Regions from separate parts of the Dethiothermospora halolimnae genome, predicted to be linked through region 1. Evidence: a T-box and tRNA genes for the amino acid it is inferred to sense, from the RefSeq annotation. Region 1 holds a T-box; the other holds one or more tRNA genes.
What was found. The T-box of region 1 lies ahead of leuS (leucine--tRNA ligase). A T-box ahead of a tRNA ligase gene usually reads a tRNA of that ligase, here a tRNA-Leu.
Positions count from the first base shown of each region.

Region 1 (3,944 bases):
TATTGATGATTCACTAGAAAACTTCGATGAACTAAAAAAAATAAAAATAAGTTCAGCAATATTAGTAGAGGGTAAGTTGGTGGAAACTCCAAATGCCAAACAACCATTTGAAATACAAGCTAAAAGTGTATCCCTTGATGCTGATTCAGAATCTGACTATCCCCTTCAAAAGAAAAGACATACTTTTGAATATTTAAGGACTATAGCCCATTTAAGACCTAGAAGTAATGCATTTTCAGCAGTATTTAGGGTTAGATCTATAGCATCATATGCAATCCATAAGTTTTTCCAGGATAGAAACTTTGTATATGTAAATACTCCAATAGTAACTGCCAGTGATGCAGAGGGTGCAGGGGAGATGTTTAGGGTATCAACATTAGACCCAAATAATCTACCAACAGATGATGCAGGAAAGATAGACTTTTCAAAGGACTTCTTTGGAAAGGAAACTAACTTAACTGTTAGTGGTCAGCTAGAAGCCGAGGCATATGCCCTTGCATTTAGAAATGTATATAATTTTGGACCAACATTTAGAGCTGAAAACTCAAACACTGCTAGACATGCAGCAGAATTCTGGATGATGGAACCGGAGATAGCCTTTGCAGACTTAAAGGATGATATGGACCTTGCTGAGGACATGATGAAATATGTAATAGAATATGTAATGGACCATGCCCCTGAAGAAATGGAGTTCTTTAATAAATTTGTTGATAAAGGATTACTAGACAGATTAAAAAATATTATAAACTCTGATTTTGGTCATATAACTTATACAGAAGCGATAGAAAAACTTAAAGAATCAGGTAAGAAATTTGAATATCCAGTTCAGTGGGGAGAAGACTTACAAACTGAACATGAGAGATATTTAACAGAAGAAGTTTATAAAAAACCTGTTTTTGTGACAGACTATCCTAAAGACATAAAAGCTTTCTATATGAGATTAAATGATGATAACAAAACCGTTGCGGCTATGGACCTATTAGTTCCTGGAGTAGGAGAAATAATAGGAGGTAGTCAAAGAGAAGAGAGAATAGATATATTAGATCAGAGAGTAAAAGAACTAGGTATAGATTCAAAAGACCTATGGTGGTATATGGAATTAAGAAAATATGGTGGAACTAAACATGCCGGGTTTGGACTAGGTTTTGAAAGACTGGTTATGTACCTAACTGGTATGAAAAACATAAGGGACGTAATTCCATTCCCAAGAACAGTTAAATCAGCAGAATTTTAATTTTTATTGACAGAATAGTTTTTTTCTGCTAATATTACTACAAAACAATAGTTATGCTTTGAAGGGAAGTAGTAGGTTATTAAACACTTACAGAGAGCTATCGATTGGTGGAAGATAGTAGTGGTTTATAACTGAACTCGTCCCGGAGCTGTTAAGGTGAAATAAAGTAGCTTTAACCGGTATATACCGTTATCATAATATAAGGGAACAACTAACTCAACTTATATATTCAAAAGTGATATTTTATTGTTTAACTAATTTTGAATATATAAATAGTATTTACTGTATAACAGTTTCGGAATTGTTAATTGTTAATGGTTAATTAAAAGAGTAAATACTTAGAAGTGAGTAGGAATTTTAAAGAGTTGTTGTTAATTAGAGTGGTACCGCGATAGTATTAAAACCTTTCGTCTCTAAACTTTAGAGATGAAGGGTTTTTTTAGTGCAAATAAAACCTGGGACAGAGGGACTGTCCCTCTGTCCCAGGTTTAGTACTAGTTGTTGGGGGATTCGTAATCCCCCAACTAATGCTTAAAAACAAGGAGGTAGAATAATGGAAAATTATAATCCAAGTAGTATAGAAAAAAAATGGCAAGATATTTGGGATGAAAAGGGGACTTTTTATGCCAGCAATGATTCAGATAAGGAGAAATTTTATTCATTAATAGAGTTTCCCTATCCATCGGGAAAGGGACTTCATGTTGGACATCCAAGACCATATACAGCCCTTGATGTAGTTTCTCGTAAGAGAAGGTTAGAGGGATATAATGTATTATATCCAATAGGTTGGGATGCCTTTGGATTACCGACTGAAAATTATGCTATAAAAAATCAGATACATCCAAGGATAGTAACTGAGAAAAATGTTGCTAAATTTAAAGAGCAGCTAAAATCTTTAGGATTTTCCTTTGATTGGTCTAGGGAGATAAATACAACTGACCCAGAGTATTATAAGTGGACCCAATGGATATTCTTAAAATTATTTGAAAAGGGTCTTGCATATAAAAAAGAGGTACCAATAAACTGGTGTACTGATTGTAAGGTGGGACTTGCCAATGAAGAAGTTGTAAATGGTGTATGTGAACGTTGTAATGGAGAAGTTGTACAAAAGGTTAAAAATCAATGGATGCTAAAGATAACTGAATATGCAGAAAAGCTAATTAAAGACTTAGATCTAGTTGATTATATAGATAGGGTAAAAATACAACAGAAAAACTGGGTAGGTCGTTCTGAAGGTATGGAGGTTGACTTTGAAATAGCAGGAAAGGGTGAAAAGCTAAGGGTATTTACTACACGTCCTGATACATTATTTGGAGCAACTTACATGGTTATATCCCCAGAACATCCTATGATTAAAGAGTATGCTTCTGATATTAACAATATGGATGATATAGAAAACTATAAAATAGAAGCTGGGAAGAAATCAGACTTTGAAAGAACTGAATTAAATAAAGATAAAACAGGGGTAGAAATAGACGGACTTAAGGCTGTAAACCCTGTTACAGGAAAGGAAATACCTATTTGGGTATCAGACTATGTACTTATGTCATATGGTACAGGAGCTATAATGAGTGTTCCCGCCCATGATACTAGGGACTGGGAGTTTGCCAAGAAATTTAATCTACCAATAGTTGAAGTTGTAAAGGGCGGAGATGTAGATAAAGAGGCATTTGTAGATATAAGCACGGGAGTTATGACTAACTCAGATTTTCTAGATGGCTTAAAAGTAGAAGATGCTAAGAAGAAAATTAGTGATTGGTTAGAAGAAAAGAAATTAGGAGAAAGAAAAATAAATTATAAGCTTAGAGACTGGGTATTTTCTCGTCAAAGATATTGGGGAGAGCCAATTCCTCTAGTTTATTGTGAAAAATGTGGTTGGGTTCCAGTTCCAGAGGAAGAGTTACCAATAACATTACCAGAAGTAGAAAAATATGAACCTAGCGAAACTGGAGAATCTCCACTGGCTAATATTAGAGATTGGGTAGAGACTACTTGTCCTAAATGTGGTGGACATGGAGAAAGGGAAACTGATACCATGCCCCAATGGGCAGGTTCATCATGGTATTTCTTAAGATATACTGATCCTAATAATAGTGAAGCATTAGCTTCAGAAGAGGCTCTTAAGTATTGGTTACCAATAGATTGGTATAATGGTGGTATGGAACATACAACTCTTCACTTATTGTACTCAAGATTTTGGCATAAGTTCTTATATGATATAGGGGTAGTAAATGTTCCAGAGCCATATCAAAAGAGAACATCCCACGGTATGATACTAGGTGAGAATAATGAAAAGATGTCTAAATCAAGAGGAAATGTTGTTAACCCTGATGAAATAATAGAGGAATTTGGTGCAGATACATTAAGGGTATATGAAATGTTTATAGGGGACTTTGAAAAGAGTGTACCATGGTCAAACAATGGAGTTAAAGGCTGTAGAAGATTTTTAGATAGGGTATGGAGACTACAAGATATATTAGAAGATGGAGATAACTACTCTAAGGAATTAGAATCAAATATGCACAAGACTATTAAAAAGGTAACAGAGGACTATGAAAGTCTTAAGTTTAATACAGCTATTGCAGCATTAATGTCATTAATAAATGACTTTAATAGCAATAAGAAGGTAAATAAAGCTGAAATGAAGACCTTCTTAATCCTATTAAATCCAGTTGCTCCCCATATAACTGAAGAAATGTGGACATTACTT
Region 1 is NZ_JBAKFX010000029.1:8,617-12,560, reverse strand. Features, by position in the region: gene asnS (asparagine--tRNA ligase) at 1-1,234, shown strand, start outside; T-box leader at 1,284-1,449, shown strand; gene leuS (leucine--tRNA ligase) at 1,788-3,944, shown strand, end outside.

Region 2 (3,944 bases), on a different contig from region 1:
TTTTAGCTGCTTCTCATCAAATCTTGACATTATGACACCTCTCTTAAAGATTATTTCCTAGAAGTTATAACTTCATCTATTATACCATATTCTTTAGCTTCCTCAGCTGACATGAAGTTATCTCTATCGGTATCTTTCTCTACTTTTTCATATGGTTGACCAGTTTTGTCACTTAAAATTTCATTCATTTTCTTTCTCATTTTCACAATACGTTCAGCATGTATCCTTATATCTTCTGCTTGCCCTTGGGTTCCACCTAAAGGCTGATGTATCATAACTTCAGCATTTGGTAATGCATATCTTTTACCCTTTGCTCCTGCAGTAAGTAAAAATGCTCCCATACTTGCAGCCATACCTATGCATATAGTAGATACATCTGGCTTTATATATTGCATTGTATCATATATTGCCATTCCTGCAGTTATAGATCCCCCTGGACTATTTATATAAAGTTGTATATCTTTATCTGGATCCTCAGCTTCTAAAAATAAAAGTTGCGCAACTACTAAACTTGCAGTAGCATCATTAACTTGATCTCCTAAAAATATAATTCTTTCCTTTAAAAGTCTAGAATAAATATCATATGATCTTTCTCCTCTATTGGTTTGTTCAACAACCATTGGTACTAAAGCCATATTACGCGCCTCCCTAAATAATATTAAGACATTTTAGCATTTTCTACCAAAAACTCAGCCGTCTTTCTCTTAATTATACCCATCTTGATATAATCTAAATCCCCATCTTTGATATTCTTTTTAATTTTTTCCACTTCTTGATTATATTGTTTAGCCATTTTTTCCAGCTCTTCTTCTACTTCTTCATCTGTAGCTTCTATTCCTTCTTTTTTCCCTATTGTTTCTAGTACTAAATCTGTTTTAACAACTTTCTCTGCATTTTCCTTCATTTGTTCCCTTAAATCTTCCATAGTAGTATTTGTTAATTCAAAGTACTTATCTATATTTAGACCTTGGAATTGAAGTCTATAGCTAAAGTCGTTTACTTCATTATCTATTTGTCTTTCTACCATTGCCTCTGGAACATCTATTTCTGCATTTTCTACTACTTTTTCTACAACATTATTTTCATTTTCAGCCTTTTCTTTATTCTCAGACTGCTCTTCTAGTTTTTGCTTTGTATCATTTTTTAATTCATCTAATGTATCAAATTCACTTACATCCTTAGCAAATTCATCATCTAATTCTGGAAGCTCTTTTTCTTTTATTTCATGAATTTTCACTTCAAAAGTGGCCTCTTTACCAGCTAAATCTTCAGCTTGGTAATCTTCTGGGAATGTAACTTTGACTTCAACTTCTTCATCTTTATTTTTGCCTATTAATTGGTCTTCAAATCCTGGAATAAATCTACCTGAACCTATCTCAAGATTTTGATTTTCCGCAGTTCCACCTTCAAACTGCTCACCATCTATAGATCCCTTATAGTCTATTGTTAAAATGTCTCCTTCTTTTGCTGCTCTATCTTCTACCTCTATTATTCTGGCATTTCTTTCTTGAATATTTTTAATTTCTTTTTCAATATCTTCCTCTGTTACATTATACTCTACTTTTTCTACTTCTATACCTTTGTATTCTCCAAGTTCCACCTCAGGCTTTACTGTTACTTCGGCTATAAATACTACTGGTTTTCCCTTTTCTAATTCTTCTATATCTATTTCTGGTCTATCAACAGGCTCTAAATTATGCTCTTCTATTGCCGCCTCATAGGCCTCTGGGAATACCATGTTTATTGCATCTTCATAAAATACTCCTTCACCATAATTTAACTCAATAATCTTTCTAGGTACTTTTCCCTTTCTAAAACCTGGAATGTTAAATCTGCCTCTGTTTTTAATGTATGATTTTTGAACTGCTTTTTCAAATTTCTTAGTGTCTACTTCAAGTTTTAATGTAACTGTATTTCCTTCTTTTTTTGTAATTGTTGAATTCATTATAACGTTCCTCCTTATTACTTTATTAATTTATGTATGGACTCGATACAAGTCACTTTTTTAATAGATTAAACCGCAATCTCGTCCATTTTTGTCATAATAATCAGTATTACACATTAACTAGTCAATTAATTATATCATAAATATTTTCGATATCCAATATATCAATAATATGTAATATTGATAGGTGGTATTACCTAATTTTTTCCTATATTAAATTATATATACATATTTATAGAGACATAGGAAAAAAACCAATGGTTTTACCATTGGTTTTTGAATTGGTACAGGTGAAGGGAGTCGAACCCCCACATCATAAGATACTAGATCCTAAGTCTAGCGCGTCTGCCAATTCCGCCACACCTGCACATATTCATTTATGAAGTTTATCTAACGACAAGATATATTATATAACCATTTTCTTAATATGTCAAATATTTTATTTAGGTAAAATATGTTTACTTTACAATTATATAGACGATAATATTTCGCCTATTAAACAACTACAAATTTATCAAAAACTAAAGGGGATATGGACATACCTATATAATGGGAAATTTAAACATAACATATCCTATATAAACTGTTAACATTAATAATAAAACATTTTCCGCCATACTACCGGTTTTTATGTTTATTGGGAATTTAACTCTTTTTTCTACGGGAAAAAACAACTGTATTCCTGCTACAGTAAAAAAATCTGCAACCAAATGACTTATATAACCTAATGTAAAACCGATCCAAATTTCTGGTATACCGTATTTTTCAGAAAACAAATATGCTACTGTGGAAAATAATCCTATACCCACAATACTATGGGTAAAACTTCTATGCCCAGATAAAGAGGTTATAATAAGGGACACTCCTAAAAGACTATAAATATTATTATCTACTCTTAAATCATATACTATTAATCCTAGCCCCACTGTAAAAAACAAATACATCATAAATTTTTTATTATTAAAAAATAATATGCTTTGATTTATCTTACTATTAGGGTGGTCTAAATCCGGCAACAAAGCTCCTATAACAGAAGCTGTAATAAGTATTATTCCACTTTCTATGGGGTATTTTAATGCAGTTGTAACTGATGCTGCCGCACCTATTATCATATGGGTTTTCCCTTGCATTTTATATATCCTCCTGATGTCCTAAACCTACTTGTCAACTTATAGTACTATTATACCCCATAATATACGACAATTATAGTGTTAATTCTGTTTTTTATTTAATTTTTTATACCAAATTCTTTTTTATTACTTAATTCAAATACTGTGGAGTTGGTGACCCGCCTTTACTTTTCATAGCAAAGTTTATACTGAATCCAAGGGACAAGGCATGCCTTGTCCCTACATAATTGTTCACTATCAATTAATTTCCCGCCTCTTCATACGGCGGGGGACTGAATATATTCAGTCCCTACGTTATTGGTTGGGGGATTACGAATCCCCCAACAACATAAATTAAAATTTTACGACCATCGGGAGTAAAATCTCCCCATCTATTCTTTATTTTTATATTTCTTCTTTCTTCTTTACCCATTCTTCTTTAATTTAAGCGTAAATATTAACCATCAATCCCTCTATCTCGCCTACTAACTTTAATATATTAAGCCCCTTCTTTTCTTCATCAACAATAGCATCTGTAACTTCCAATAACTTTTCATCCACTTTCGATACGATGCTTAAAACTCTAGATCTTCGTCCAGGTCTAAATCCACCTCTCCTATCAAGTTTTAAACCATAATCAACAGCTTCATTCATAAATTCCTTTACTTTCTTTTTATATCTCAGTAAATTATCTATAGTTCTTTTATCTGCAAGTAACTTCCCTTCCTTTCTTACATCCTTTAGAAGGTTGTTTAGTTTCTCTAGGGTTTTATCATCCTTTTTTTGAGACATTAATGCATCAAAAGAGATACTGGGCTTTTCTGCAGTTCTATTATTAACTTTATTTACATTTAATCTGTTAACTTTATTTATTTTCATAATTCCCCCCC
Region 2 is NZ_JBAKFX010000007.1:14,337-18,280, reverse strand. Features, by position in the region: gene clpX (ATP-dependent Clp protease ATP-binding subunit ClpX) at 1-30, opposite strand, end outside; gene clpP (ATP-dependent Clp endopeptidase proteolytic subunit ClpP) at 51-635, opposite strand; gene tig (trigger factor) at 659-1,945, opposite strand; tRNA gene V6137_RS04500 (tRNA-Leu) at 2,228-2,312, opposite strand; gene V6137_RS04495 (metal-dependent hydrolase) at 2,488-3,075, opposite strand; gene V6137_RS04490 (hypothetical protein) at 3,365-3,487, opposite strand; gene V6137_RS04485 (YaaR family protein) at 3,499-3,933, opposite strand.
Region 2: it encodes a tRNA-Leu, which carries the amino acid that the T-box ahead of leuS (leucine--tRNA ligase) is inferred to sense. The anticodon was not compared.